One region of the Pseudarthrobacter raffinosi genome, then DNA from elsewhere that is predicted to be linked to it. Evidence: predicted binding sites of a transcription regulator. Region 1 holds the regulator's gene; the other holds the start of a gene.
The links. Region 1 encodes HrcA, which represses chaperone genes, less so after heat shock. Its sites were predicted from a motif close to TTNGCACTCGNNNNNNNCGAGTGCNAA; they were not measured.

Region 1 (6,976 bases):
CCGGGCTCATTGCCGACGGCCTGGTGGAGCCACCGGCTGCCTTCCACGGCACGCTGGTATTGACCCTGAAGGGCCGCCTGCTGGCCGACGCCGTGGTCCGAAGGATCCTGCCAGGCTGACCTGCCGGACAAGCTGGTGGGCCCACGCCCGCAGGGTTCCCTGGAGGAGGTTTAGGGTGACGGTGGGGACTACTTGATCCAGCGCAGGTTGTACTGGTAACGGTGGGGCTGGCCCTTGTTGACATGGATACCTGCGGCCACGGAGAAGCAGGTCAGGGCAATCCAGATCAGGGTGGCGATGACGGCGAAGATGTTTCCCACCACCGGAATGAACACCAGGAGATTGGCCACCAGCGCCGCGATGGTGGGCGGCAGGCTGAAGTTCAGCGCTTCCTTGGATTCCTGGGCGGTAAACGGCCCGCGCTCACGGAAAATCAGGTAGATCAGCAGTGACGGAACACAGCCGAGGATCCCGCCGAAGTGTGCCAGTGTGGCCCACTGGCGGTCTTCGCTGGCCGTCAGGGGCAGCGCGTTAGCCGGAACGCCCTGGTACTCGGAACGGCCCTGGCCGCCGTGGTCGTCCCGGTGCTCGCGTGCGTTTTGTGCCACGGTTTTCTTCCTTCGAAAGTGCAATGGTGCTGGGTTGGAGAATGCCAGAGTGAAGCAACGGCAGCCTCCGCAGTACCAAGAATACTGGTTCAGCCACCAAATGCTGCCGCCAGGAGCCGGATCCGGTGTCAGGGCACCGTCAGGAAGTCGATGACTTCCTCCACTCTCCCGAGGAGTGATGCTTCCAGGTCCGCGTAGCTGCGGACAGCGCCCAGCAGCTTTTGCCAGCCAAGCCCGATGTCTTCCTTGGTGGAGTGCGGCCAGCCGAACGCTGCCAGGATTCCGGTCTTCCAGTCCTGCCCGCGCGGCACCACCGGCCATTGCTCGATGCCCAGTACAGCGGGCCGGATGGCCTGCCACACGTCAACGTAAGGGTGCCCGACGATCAGGACATTCCCCACCGCGCCGGGGGAGGCCATCACGGCAGCCGCGATGCGCCACTCCTTCGAGTCCGGCACCAGGTGGTCCACCAGGACCCCCAGCCGCCGCCCTGGACCGGGACCGAATGCGGCCACCGTCCCTGCCAGGTCATCAATGCCATGCAAAGGCTCGACGACGATGCCCTCTACGCGGAGATCGTCACCCCAGACTTTTTCCACGAGTTCGGCGTCGTGCTTTCCCTCCACCCAGATTCTGCTGGCTTTGGCCACCTGGGCGCGCTGGCCGGCCACGCGGAACGAGCCGGACGCCGTCCGGCCGGCGGCCACGGGGGCGGCCTGCCTGGGCGCCGGGGGAACGAGCCGGATGGGCTGCCCCTCCAGGAGGAACCCGAAGCCCAGCCGGAAGGACCGGGACTTGCCGCGCCGGTCTTCGAGGGCCACGACATGCATGCCCCCGGACTTCTCCACCCGGGTCACCGCTCCCACCCAGCCTGACTGGGCGTCTTCGAGAACCATGCCACGTTCCACGGGGACCTCGGGGAGTTCGCTTCTCACAGGCGCGGTGATCTCCTGCGGACCCCAGTTCTGGTACTGCATGGATTGATTCCGCCTTGCCGCTAGATCCTGGCCCGGAATTTCGCCCGGAGCGGTACCAATGCTAACAACGGGGTGACTCATATTAGACTGTTAGCACTTAGGCATGTCGAGTGCTAACCCTGCAGTGACCACGGATGGAGGTGGAATATGAGCGAGCCGCGCAAACTCGAAGTACTGCGCGCCATCGTGGAGGACTATGTGCACTCCCGCGAGCCAGTAGGTTCAAAAGCGCTCGTGGAACGCCACCACCTCGGCGTGTCCAGTGCCACCATCCGCAACGACATGGCGGCCTTGGAAGACGACGGCCTGATCACGGCCCCGCACACCAGCGCCGGACGGATCCCCACAGACAAAGGCTATCGGCTGTTTGTGGACCAGATTTCAGCGGTAAAGCCGCTTTCCCATGCGGAACGGCGTGCAATCCAGTCGCTGCTGGAGGGCGCCGACGATCTGGACGACGTCCTTGACAGGACCGTCAGGATGCTGTCGCAGCTGACCAACCAGGTCGCCGTAGTGCAGTATCCGCATCTGAGCCGCGCCACCATCCGCCACATCGAATTCGTCCTGCTCGCGCCCCGGCAGGTCCTGGTGATCCTCATCGCCACCACCGGCAAGGTCGAGCAGCGCGTGATCGACATCGGCCAGGACCTCGGCGACGACGCCATCGCCGCGCTGCGGTCACACTTCCTCGGATCACTCGCGGGCATCTCGCTGAGCCGGCTGACCCCCTCGCTGCCGGGAGTCGTTTTGTCCGTCAGCCCGGGCCAACGCGCGGCGGCCCAGGCCTTGGCCCACGGGCTGGAAACGCTCGCCCACAGCAGCCGGGAGGAACGCATGGTCATGGCCGGAACGGCGAACCTCGCCCGCTCCAATGTGGATTTTCCGCTCAGTATCGGGCCGGTCCTGGAAGCGCTCGAGGAGCAGGTTGTCCTGCTGCGCCTCCTGAGCGACATGGCGCAGGATCCGAGGGGCGTGGCAGTCAGCATCGGGCGTGAAAACCCGTACGACGGGCTCGCGGAAGCCTCCGTGGTGGCCACGGGCTACGGACCAGACAGCACTGCCAAGATCGGTGTGCTCGGCCCTACGCGGATGGACTATCCCACCACCATGGCCGCCGTCAGGGCAGTAGCCCGTTACCTTTCAAGAATTCTGGGTCCGTAACAGCACCGCGGTCCAGGCACGAAGAGCAGTGCCGGCAGCCCGGCTGCCGGCAGTACAACAAGGAAGAGATACGAACTTTGAGCAGCCACTACGACGTCCTCGGAGTCTCGCCGGAAGCCACCGGGGAAGAGATCAAGAAGGCCTACCGCAAGCTGGCCCGCACTCTTCACCCGGACGTAAACCCCGGGGACGATGCATCGGACCGCTTCAAGGCCGTGACCCATGCCTACGAGGTACTTTCGGACCCGCAGAAGCGCCGGATCTATGACACCACCGGCAATGAGAACGGCACCGACAACGGGTTCGGCGGCGGCGGATACTCCGGCCAGGGCTTCGCGTTCCAGGACATCTTCGACACGTTCTTCGGGGCCGGCGGCACCTCCGGCCCCGCGTCCCGGGTCCGCCGCGGCCAGGACGCGCTGATCAGTGTACGGATCGAACTCCGCGATGCCGTGTTCGGCGTCAACCGGAAACTCGAAGTGGACACAGCCGTCACCTGCCCCACCTGCAACGGGTCATGCTGCCGCGAAGGCAGCCACCCTGTGCGCTGCGATATCTGCGGCGGCAGCGGCCAGGTCCAGCGGGCGGTTCGCTCCATCCTGGGCCAGGTCATGACGGCGGCCCCGTGTGGCAGCTGCGAAGGCTTCGGGACGGTCATCAAGGACCCCTGCAACGAATGCAGCGGCCAAGGCCGCATCCGCAGCCGGCGGTCGCTCACCATCAAGGTGCCGGCCGGTGTTGCCACAGGCACCCGGATCCAGCTCTCCGGGCAGGGCGAAGCAGGCCCGGCCGGCGGACCGTCCGGGGACCTGTACGTGGAACTCCGGGTCAACAACGACGCCACCTACGCGCGCGACGGTGACGACCTGCACGCAACGCTGCACATCCCGATGACTGCCGCCGCCCTGGGCACCGAGCTGTCACTGGAAACCTTTGACGGGCTGCAGGAAATCGATGTCAAGGCAGGGACGCAGTCCGGAGAGATCATCACGCTCCGTGGACTCGGCGTGACGCACCTGCGCGGTTACGGCCGCGGGGACCTGATGGTCCATCTGCAGGTGGAGACGCCGGCCAAGCTCGATGCCGCGCAGGAGGATCTCCTGCGGCAGCTGGCGAAGCTGCGGGGCGAGCAGTTCACGGAAGGCAAGCTGGCTGCCAGCGGCGGCGTCTTTGCCAAGCTGCGGGACCGGTTCGGTAACCTGTAACGGTGAGCAATCCCGTTTTCTTCAGCGGTGCCGGGTCGCTGGACGAGCTGGTGCCCGGTGCCCGTTTTGTCCTTCAAGGGCCGGAGGCACGCCACGCCGTGACCGTAAAACGGCTATCTCCCGGAGAAGCAGTGGACATTGCCGACGGCGCCGGAAAGCGGCTGACAGGAACTGTTGTCTCGGCGTCGCCCGCGGAGCTCACCGTGGAATGCTCCGCCCTCGTGGTGGAGGACCGGCCCGATATCCGGCTGGTGCTGGTGCAGGCCCTGGCCAAGGGGGACCGCGATGAAATGGCCGTGGAAACGGCAACCGAACTCGGGATCGATGCCGTAGTTCCCTGGCAGTCCGAGCGATCAATTGTCCGCTGGAAGGGTGAGCGCGCGGCCAAGGCCCACGCAAAATGGCAGTCCGTGGTCACTGCCGCCGCCAAGCAGGCACGCCGCGCCTGGATCCCCGAGGTGCGCGCCGCCGTCGAAACGCCAGGCCTTGGGGCGGCCGTGGCGGCAGCGGATCTGGCCGTAATCCTGCACGAAGACGCGGTCCGGCCGCTCCGGTCTGTCCTGGAAGCATGGCAGGGCAACCAGGCTGGCGCCGGACCCCTGGAAATTCTGCTCATCGTTGGCCCGGAAGGCGGAATCAGTCCTCGCGAAGTCACCCGGCTTTGCGACGCCGGCGCCGTGACGGCGCTCCTGGGACACCACGTCCTGAGGTCATCCACGGCCGGACCGGCAGCGGTTGTTCTGGCGAGCGATGTACTGGGACGCTGGACAGCCCCGGTATCCTGAGGCCGCCTGCTGCGCATGCTGCTACCGGACGTTGAAGTTCCGCGTATCCACATTCAGCTCCTGGCTGGTGCCGGCCGCATCCACCTGCGAAACGCGGAGCTCGTAACTCCCGGCGGACAGGCTAAGGGCAAGCGTAAACACTCCGGACTGGGCCGCTTCCGCAGCTGCAGTGGTCTCCCCGGTGAGGTAGGGCGTCTTGTTCCCGTTCGCTTCGGCCCGCAGGATCTGCCAGCGGAGCTTACCGCCCGGAACGGTGCTGCGGCCGGTGATCTTGACGCTTCCGCCGGCCAGGTCCGTCCCTTCCTGCGGATCGATGATCCACACGGGCGCCACCATTCCGGCAGCTCGGGACATGGGGGCGCCAAGCTGGACGTGGTCGAAGGCAACGTAGTCGGTGTGGCTATCCACCAGGATCCTGACCTGGATCTGCTGGCCGGAATCGATCAGGCCGGAACTCGCAGCCGCTGCCGTAGCGGTAAAGACCAGCTGCTGAATGGCGCGGCCGGCCATGTCGGCGTCGAGATTGCTGTTAAAGGCATCCTCCGAGACGTCGACGGTAATGACGTTCTTGCCGGAGATGGACGAGGCGAGTTTCTCGGGATCCTGCCAAGGCGTGAAGAAATCCGGGTCCAGCGGCTTCTCGGACATCATGGCCCGCAGGGCGCGGGTCACTGGATTCTCCTGCTCCGGCACGTCCCGGAACTCCCGGTATAGGAACACGTTGCTGTTGCTTCGGCCAATCCAGTAGACCGGTGCCTTATTCGAGGACTGTGTAGTTTCCAGGGGCGCACTGGTGGAAGGTGCTCCGGGGGAGCCGGTGGCGGCAGCACTGGAGTTTGCCGTCAGGTTGGGCTCAGGGCTGGGTTCCGCGATACAACCGGTGAGAAGGAGGAATGCTGGCAGCAGGCCCAGGAAACGTTGCGGACGAAAACGCGGCGCGACGCGTTTGGAAGTGAGGGGGGTAGCTGTTTCCGGCATTCTCGTGGCCCTGTCCTTCCTGGCGGTGAAATGGTGAGGCCTGGGCCTCGGGAGCCGGTCCCCCTGACGGCCTTGATTTCCAGCATCGCATAGCCAGCCCCGCCAAAAGGACCGAATACGGGCGGGCGGCGCAACTGCAACGGGAACGATATGAGCCCGATATGAAGTTGATACCTAATGACGCCGACCGTCCCGCAGTAGGCCGGTGACGGGAGCCCTCGCCGGAGACCACCGGGCGCTGCTGGGAGGCGCCGCCTGGCGTAAGATGGAAGGACTCCGCTGGCTCCGGCGTGCTCGGCAACAGCCCCGTCCACGCAGCAGTCGGCGGCATTTAAGTTTCGAACTGGAGGAGACCACGGGCCTGCGGGCCAGCACCATGACTGAATCAGCGAACGGAAAGCGCCGGCTCAATACTGAACGCGCCGCCGGAGAATTCCCCCATTCACTTCCCGGTGTTCGGACGGAGGTGGTTCTCTTCGACAACTCCGATCAGATGGTCCAATCGCTCGGCAGCCATGATGAGGCCTTGCGTTACATAGAAGAGCAGTTCCCGTCCGTTAACTTCCACGTCCGTGGAAACGAACTGTCCATGAGCGGCCCTGCCGACGAAGTTCCCCGCATCATGCGGCTGCTGCATGAAGTTCGCGGTCTCGTGGCCCGTGGCACAGTCATCAGCCCCGCGGTGTTGCAGCAGCTCGTCTCGTTGCTCCGCAGCCAGTCATTGCAGAACCCTGTGGACGTCCTCACCCATGACATCCTCTCCAGCCGGGGGAAGACCATCCGGCCCAAGACCCTGAACCAGAAGAACTACGTGGACGCGATTGACGCGAACACGGTGATCTTCGGGATTGGCCCTGCAGGTACGGGCAAGACGTACCTCGCGATGGCCAAGGCTGTCCAGGCGCTGCAGCAGAAGGAAGTCAGCCGTATTATCCTGACCAGGCCTGCCGTCGAGGCCGGCGAACGGCTGGGATTCCTGCCGGGCACCCTGAGCGACAAGATCGATCCCTACCTGCGCCCGCTGTACGACGCGTTGCACGACATGATGGACCCCGAGGCCATCCCGCGCCTGATGGCCGCCGGGACCATCGAAGTGGCGCCGCTGGCTTACATGCGGGGGCGCACGCTCAACGACGCCTTCATCATCCTGGACGAAGCGCAGAACACCACACCGGCACAGATGAAGATGTTTCTTACGCGTTTGGGCTTCGGGTCCAAAATGGTGGTCACCGGAGACGTCACCCAGGTGGACCTTCCCTTCG
Region 2 (6,976 bases), on a different contig from region 1:
GCAGTTGGTTGATGGTGCTGAAGGGCCGGGAGCCGAAGAATCCGCGCGACGCCGACAGCGGGCTGGGGTGGGCGCTGGACACGACCGCCGCGCCGGGCAGGAGGGGCCGGACGCTCTCCGCGTCCTTGCCCCACAGCACCGCCACCAGCGGCGACGGCCCGCCGTCGGAAGTGCGCCGGCTGGCCACCGCGGTGACTGCCGCCGTCGTGATGGCCTCCCAGCCTTTGCCCCGGTGGGAGCCGGCTGCCCCGGCGCGGACGCTCATGACCCGGTTAAGCAGCAGGACCCCTTGGCTTGCCCAGGCGGACAGGTCGCCGTGGACGCGCGCCGGAAGGCCGAGGTCAGACTCCAGCTCACGGTAGATATTCGCGAGGCTCCGCGGGATGGGGCGGGTCCGCCCGTCAACGGCAAAGGACAGGCCGATCGCGTGGCCCGGCGTGGGGTAGGGGTCTTGGCCCACTACCAGGACCTTCACGCCAGCCAGCGGCTGCCGGAAGGCGCGCAGAACGTTCGACGGCGCCGGCAGCACGCGGTGGCCCGCGGCAACTTCGGCAGCCAGGAAGCCCAGGACGCCGCGCAGCTCACTCTCTACGGGGCCCAGCGCCTCCGCCCAGTCGGCAGCCATCAGCTCACTGAGCGGCAAGGCGGCCATCTCGGCAAAGCCAACGGCCTCCGCCGGGTCCGCCGTCAGTTCGAACAGCGCGTCAGATTCAAACACGCTCCCATTCTCGCAGGGTTGCCTGATGCTGCGGTCGGGGCGCAAATGACAACCGTGTTATTCACGCCGTAGCATGGGGAGGAGATTTAGTAACTTGACCGGTGATTCAGCGAGACCAGCGAAGGGGTGTGCCGTGGCGGAACCTCCTCGGGAATATATGCCGGAGCCGGAGGAGCGCGGTTCTTTGCTGGCTGACTTTACCCTCCGTGACTCCCCGTTGAGCGAGCGCGACCAGCAAATGCTGGCACTCGAGCGGCAGTGGTGGAAGTACGCCGGGGCCAAGGAACAGGCCATCAGGGAGCTGTTCGATCTGTCCGCAACGCACTACTACCAGCTGCTCAACGCCCTCATCGACACCGAGGCTGCACTGGCCCACGACCCCATGTTGATCAAGAGATTGCGTAGACTACGTACGTCGCGTCACCGGGCACGCACTGCACGACGCCTGGGTTCCGACGCCTGACCACGCTCGTGCTGAGCAATCAGCAGCAATCAACAAGGACGTCTCCCCACCATGACCAAATACGCTCGGGATGAATTCGACAAGGTTCCGGAGTCCGCCTCGCGGCAAGGCGTCCACCGTGCGGCCTCGGCGCCTGCCCGCCGCAAGCTGTGGCCCATCCTCGCGGTGGGGATTGTGGCATTGGCCATTGGAGTGGTGTCCTTCCTGATCCTTCCCAAGCTCGGGTTCACCCAGGCCGGCAGTGAAGCCTCCACCAGCCTGGAATCAACCGCGGCCCCCGAGGCAAGCGCGGCACCGTCGGCCACCGCTGAAGCCTCCACGGACCCGGAGCCCTCTAATAGCCCTGACGCCGAGCCCAGCGCTTCGCCCAGTAACATTCCCTCCGCGGTTGTGCTGGACAAGACCCAGGGCGTGGCCATCTACAACGCCTCCGGTAAGGCCGGGCTCGCCGGACGCATCAGCTCTATGGTCCAGGCCGATGGCTGGACGCTGGGCCAGGTGGGGAACTGGGGCGGCGCTCCGCAGCAAACATCCGCGATCTTCTACTCGGGCCCGGCGCAGAAAGCCAACGCCGAAGCAGTCTCCGAACTCCTGAACATCCCTACTCTGGTGGAGAGCCAGGACTTCCAGGTGCCGTTGGTTGTTGTCCTGGGGCCGGGCTACCAGTAGCGTCTCGCGGTCACGCCTGAGTAACTTTTGGGCCCCGGAGCGGCCGTGTGGTTCGGCCCGCCGGATGGCTTGTCGCTAGAGTGATTTCAGGCTTCGGTCCGTAACAAGCGGCACACTTCCGACAGGGACCGACGGCACGACGGAAAAGAGTGGACATCATGGCATTGGGAACGGTTAAGTGGTTCAACGCCGAAAAGGGCTACGGCTTTATTACGGTGGACGGCTCCGGGGACGATGTCTTTGTGCACTGGTCGGCCATTGAGGGCGAAGGTTACCGGGCCCTGGATGAGGGCCAGCGCGTGGAGCTTGAAGTCGGTGAAGGCGAGAAGGGCCCGCAGGCAGAAAACGTCCGGCCCACGCAGTGATCTCCCGCAGCTTGCGTTCAACAATCGTCCGCACAGCCACGGGGGCGGCCGTCCTGCTGGCCCTGGCCGGCTGTGCCGGGGCAGGCGGCAACGCCCGCGTTGAATCCGCTGAAGCGTCCGGTGACGGCACGCTGCGGATCGGGCTGATCCAGGACAGCGCAGGGGGGCAGGCCTTCCTCAACGACTCGCAGCTCGCTGCGGCCCAACTGGCCATCAAGGAAATCAATGCGGCCGGCGGTCACAAGGGCAGGCTTGTTGACCTGGTGGTAGGCGCCGGTGAAGGCGCCGATGCCCAGGCCAGGAATCTGGCCTCAGCCAAGGTTGATGCAGTGATCGGTCCCACGGATTCGAGTCACGCCGCTGCCGCCATCGACGTCCTCTCGGCTGCGCGGGTCCCGCTCGTCTCGCCGGCCAACTCCGCTGCCGGCCTGTCCCGCTTCAAGAGCGGCGGCTACTACTTCAGGACGGCGGCCGCGGACGTTGCACAGGCCTCGGTGCTGGTGAAACTGGCCAAGGACGGCGGCGCCAAGGGCCTTGCCGTGGTCTACCAGGACTCTAGCTACGGAAAGGACGTTTCGGTCGCGGTGACCGGCGCCGCCAAGAACGCCGGCCTGGAGACTGTCTCCACCACCGCCTTCAAGCCCGGCGACGCCGGGAACGCGGCAGCTGCTGCCAAGGCTGCCACGCCTGACGCCGTGGTGCTCATCGCCAGGGGCGATGCCCAGGGCGCCATCGCCGAGCTCAATAACGCTGGGATCTCGGGCAAGAGCATCATCCTGAGCGACGGCGCCTTCGCCCAATACGGTTCGGGGGTGGGATCCAAGGCCCTCGACGGCGCCCGTGCAGTGGTGCCAGGCCTGCTGCCGTCCGCGGACTTCCAAGCACGGCTTGTTTCGGTCAACCCTGCATTGAAAGACCTTTCGTTCGCCGCCGAGACCTACGACGCCGTGAACCTCGCGACCCTGGCGGCAGCGAAGGCTGACGACGATGCCGGCCGCTCCATCGCCGCCAACCTGATCGCCGTGTCCGGCGGGACAGTTGGCGGGCAGCCCGCCGCGAAGGCCTCTGGCCCGGCCACCAAGCCGTGCCTGTCCTACACCGAGTGCCTCGCTGTCCTGAAGACCGGGGCAGGCATTAATTACGACGGCGAATCGGGGCCGGTTGCCTTCGATTCCAACGGTGACATCACCACTGCCAATTACATGGTGTTCACGTACGGCGCGGACAACAAGGCAGTGCTCAGCGGCCGTGAGGCTGCGGGCCGGGCCGCAGGCTGATCGCCAATGGCGAACGGGTCGCCCTGACAGGGCGATTTGCGGGGTCTTTCGCTTGCACTCTCACCTAGGGAGTGCTAATTATTGAGTTAGCACTCTTACGTACCGACTGCTAAAGCAACGTCCGGTTTTTCCGGCAGCGGAGCTTGGCGGCGGGTCGTGGAGCGAGAGAAATACCTAGCTGGAGTGAGATCCCCAGCCGCGGCATACAGAGGCCGCCGGTGAAGGATCGTCCGTCGCGGGCACTGCAGTGAGGTTCATTCTTAACGACTGTCCCGAAAGGACTACTGCCGTTATGGCCAAGATCATTGCATTTGATGAAGAGGCACGCCGCGGTCTTGAGCGGGGCCTGAACATCCTCGCCGACGCCGTCAAGGTCACCCTCGGCCCGCGTGGACGCAACGTCGTCCTCGAAAAGAAGTGGGGCGCCCCCACGATCACCAACGATGGTGTTTCCATCGCCAAGGAGATCGAACTGGACGACCCTTACGAAAAGATCGGCGCTGAGCTGGTCAAGGAAGTTGCCAAGAAGACGGACGACGTCGCTGGCGACGGCACCACCACGGCTACCGTGCTGGCGCAGGCCCTGGTCAAGGAAGGCCTGCGCAACGTCGCGGCCGGCGCTGACCCGCTGTCCCTCAAGCGCGGTATCGAGAAGGCTGTCGCGGCCGTCACGGTTGAACTGCTGGCCTCGGCCAAGGAAATCGAAACCAAGGAAGAGATTGCGGCTACTGCCTCCATCTCCGCCGGTGACGACGAAATCGGCGCCCTGATCGCTGAAGCCCTGGACAAGGTGGGCAAAGAAGGCGTCATCACCGTCGAGGAGTCCAACACCTTCGGCCTGGAGCTCGAGCTCACCGAAGGCATGCGCTTCGACAAGGGTTACATCTCCGCTTACTTCGTTACTGATACTGAGCGCCAGGAAACGGTCCTTGAGGACCCGTACATCCTGATCGTCAACTCCAAGATCTCCAACGTCAAGGAACTGGTTGCTGTCCTGGAAAAGGTCATGCAGTCCAACAAGCCGCTGCTGATCATTGCCGAGGACATCGAGGGCGAGGCCCTGGCCACCCTGATCGTCAACAAGATCCGTGGCACCTTCAAGTCCGTTGCCGTCAAGGCTCCGGGCTTCGGCGACCGCCGCAAGGCCCAGCTGGCCGACATCGCTGTACTCACCGGTGGCCAGGTCATCGCCGAGGAAGTCGGACTCAAGCTGGAGACCGCCGGACTGGAACTCCTGGGACGCGCCCGCAAGGTTGTTGTCACCAAGGACGAGACCACCATCGTTGAAGGTGCCGGCGACGCCGACCAGATCGCTGGCCGCGTTTCCCAGATCCGTGCCGAGATCGAAAACTCCGATTCGGACTACGACCGCGAGAAGCTGCAGGAACGCCTGGCCAAGCTGGCCGGCGGCGTTGCAGTCATCAAGGCCGGTGCCGCAACCGAAGTTGAGCTCAAGGAACGCAAGCACCGCATTGAGGACGCTGTCCGCAACGCGAAGGCTGCTGTTGAAGAAGGCATCGTCGCCGGTGGCGGCGTTGCACTGATCCAGGCCGGCGCCAAGGCGTTCGCGAACCTGAACCTGACAGGTGACGAAGCAACCGGTGCGAACATCGTCCGCGTTGCCATCGACGCCCCGCTGAAGCAGATCGCCTTCAACGCTGGCCTCGAGCCTGGCGTTGTTGTCGACAAGGTCCGCGGCCTGCCTGCAGGCCACGGCCTGAACGCAGCAACCGGCGAATACGTCGACCTGCTGGCTGCCGGCATCAACGACCCGGTCAAGGTAACCCGCTCTGCCCTGCAGAACGCGGCTTCCATTGCCGGTCTGTTCCTCACCACCGAGGCCGTAGTGGCCGACAAGCCGGAGAAGAACGCTCCGGCCATGGGTGGCGGCGACGACATGGGCGGCATGGGCGGCTTCTAGTCCCCAGCGCCCGGACTACGTTCCGCGCAAACCATAATGCGGCCCCCTCCACTGGAGGGGGCCGCATTTGTTTGGCGCTACTTGCGGGCCGTGGCCAGCATCCCTTCGACTTCCTTCTTGAACGCGTCGGCGGCCGCCTGCGGAGTCATCCGGTCGTACAGGACTTCGTCGGTGAACCGCTTGATGACGTTCTGGACGCTGCCGGCACCCACCGGCGGGACGGGAGGCGCGCCGGCGATGTCCGGCGCAATGACCTTCAGGAAGGCCACCACAGTGGTGGCTGCCGGCTTGAGGGCCGGGGTGATGCCCTCGACGATCTCAGAGTTGCTGGGGACTCCGCGGTCTGTCATAAGGATGGCGCCTGCGGGGCGCGGAGCATCTTGATGCTGCTGCCCGTGGTGGTTTCCAGTGATCCCAGCTGGTTGGTCCACCACCAGGCCATGCCCACCCGGTTCGTGCCGAACAGGCTCTCCTCAAGGCCTGCGCCGGAGTCCTCGGTGGCCACCGTGGCCGGCGGACTTGCCTGGGAATCGCGCTGTTCCTTCAGCCGTTCCCAGAACGCAGCGGCCGTAGCGGTGTCGGAGTCCAGTTTCCCGTCCTGGGAGTAGAGGTCCTCGCCGTGCTGCCGAAGCCAGATGATGAGGTCCGCCTCGTTGCTGCCATAGGCCGCGCCGTAGCTCTTCCCGTCACCGGCCGCGCTGAGTTTCGCGGCGGTGTCCAGTCGTCCCAGGTCCAGGTGGTGTCGTCGGGGACAGGCACGTTTGCTGCCTCGAAGACCTTGGTGTTCGCCATGATGACGTAGGCGTTCTTTCCGGTGCTCAACCCGTACTGTGCGTTGTCGTATTGGCCGGACGCCAGTGATTCCTTGTCCAGCTTGGAGGTGTCGATCCCGCCCTGTTTGGCCAGGTCCAGCAGCGCCCCGCGGCCACCGTACTCGGCGATGTATTTCTGGTCCATCTGGATGACATCCGGTGCGTCATTGGCAGCGGTCGTGGTGGCCAGTTTGTCCCAGTAGCTGGCCCATTCGCCCGGCTCGGATTCGATCTTGATGTTGGGATGTTCCGCCTCGAACGCGTCGATGACTCTCTCTGTTTGCGCGTTGAGGTACTCATTGCCCCACCAGGCGAACCGCAGGGTGACTTCGCTGTTTTCGCTGGAGCCGGCGGGTGCACCGCAGCCTGTGGCGAGCAGTGAGACAGCGACGGCGACTGCGCCGAACTGGAATCTCCTGCGGCTAATGGCCCGAATCTTCATTGACGTGCCGTCCTCAAAAGGGTGGAGGTCCACCCCGCGCGTGTCCCGTGGCGGCGTCGGTGCCGGTGGGGAAGCTTCGACTGAGAAAGCGCTTTCCCGGCCAGGATTCGGATTCTGCCGCGCTTCGACTTCGGCGTCAAGGCTTTTCGGTAAGCGGTTTCCCGAGCGCTGGCTGAACCGGTTGTCGGCGCTGTCTGGCAGGATGGTTAGGTGACAATTACTGCAGCGGCCGACGGTTCGGCTTTAGGAAATCCCGGCCCGGCCGGTTGGGCCTGGTATGTGAACGACGACTGCTGGCGCGCCGGGGGA

Region 2: the regulator HrcA is predicted to act here: its motif matches at 3,579-3,605, upstream of groL (chaperonin GroEL).

The regions. Positions count from the first base shown of each region.
Region 1 covers NZ_JAMXBG010000016.1:72,346-79,321, forward strand. The annotation lists gene hemW (radical SAM family heme chaperone HemW) at 1-119, shown strand, start outside; gene NG697_RS15370 (DUF4870 domain-containing protein) at 189-608, opposite strand; gene NG697_RS15375 (DUF3097 domain-containing protein) at 737-1,585, opposite strand; gene hrcA (heat-inducible transcriptional repressor HrcA) at 1,733-2,746, shown strand; gene dnaJ (molecular chaperone DnaJ) at 2,824-3,951, shown strand; gene NG697_RS15390 (16S rRNA (uracil(1498)-N(3))-methyltransferase) at 3,954-4,736, shown strand; gene NG697_RS15395 (GerMN domain-containing protein) at 4,758-5,714, opposite strand; gene NG697_RS15400 (PhoH family protein) at 6,091-6,976, shown strand, end outside.
Region 2 covers NZ_JAMXBG010000020.1:27,777-34,752, forward strand. The annotation lists gene NG697_RS17230 (uracil-DNA glycosylase) at 1-718, opposite strand, end outside; gene NG697_RS17235 (DUF3263 domain-containing protein) at 852-1,181, shown strand; gene NG697_RS17240 (LytR C-terminal domain-containing protein) at 1,233-1,850, shown strand; gene NG697_RS17245 (cold-shock protein) at 2,009-2,215, shown strand; gene NG697_RS17250 (ABC transporter substrate-binding protein) at 2,227-3,492, shown strand; gene groL (chaperonin GroEL) at 3,785-5,413, shown strand; partial or broken gene NG697_RS21425 (ABC transporter substrate-binding protein) at 5,491-6,667, opposite strand; gene NG697_RS17275 (RNase H family protein) at 6,878-6,976, shown strand, end outside.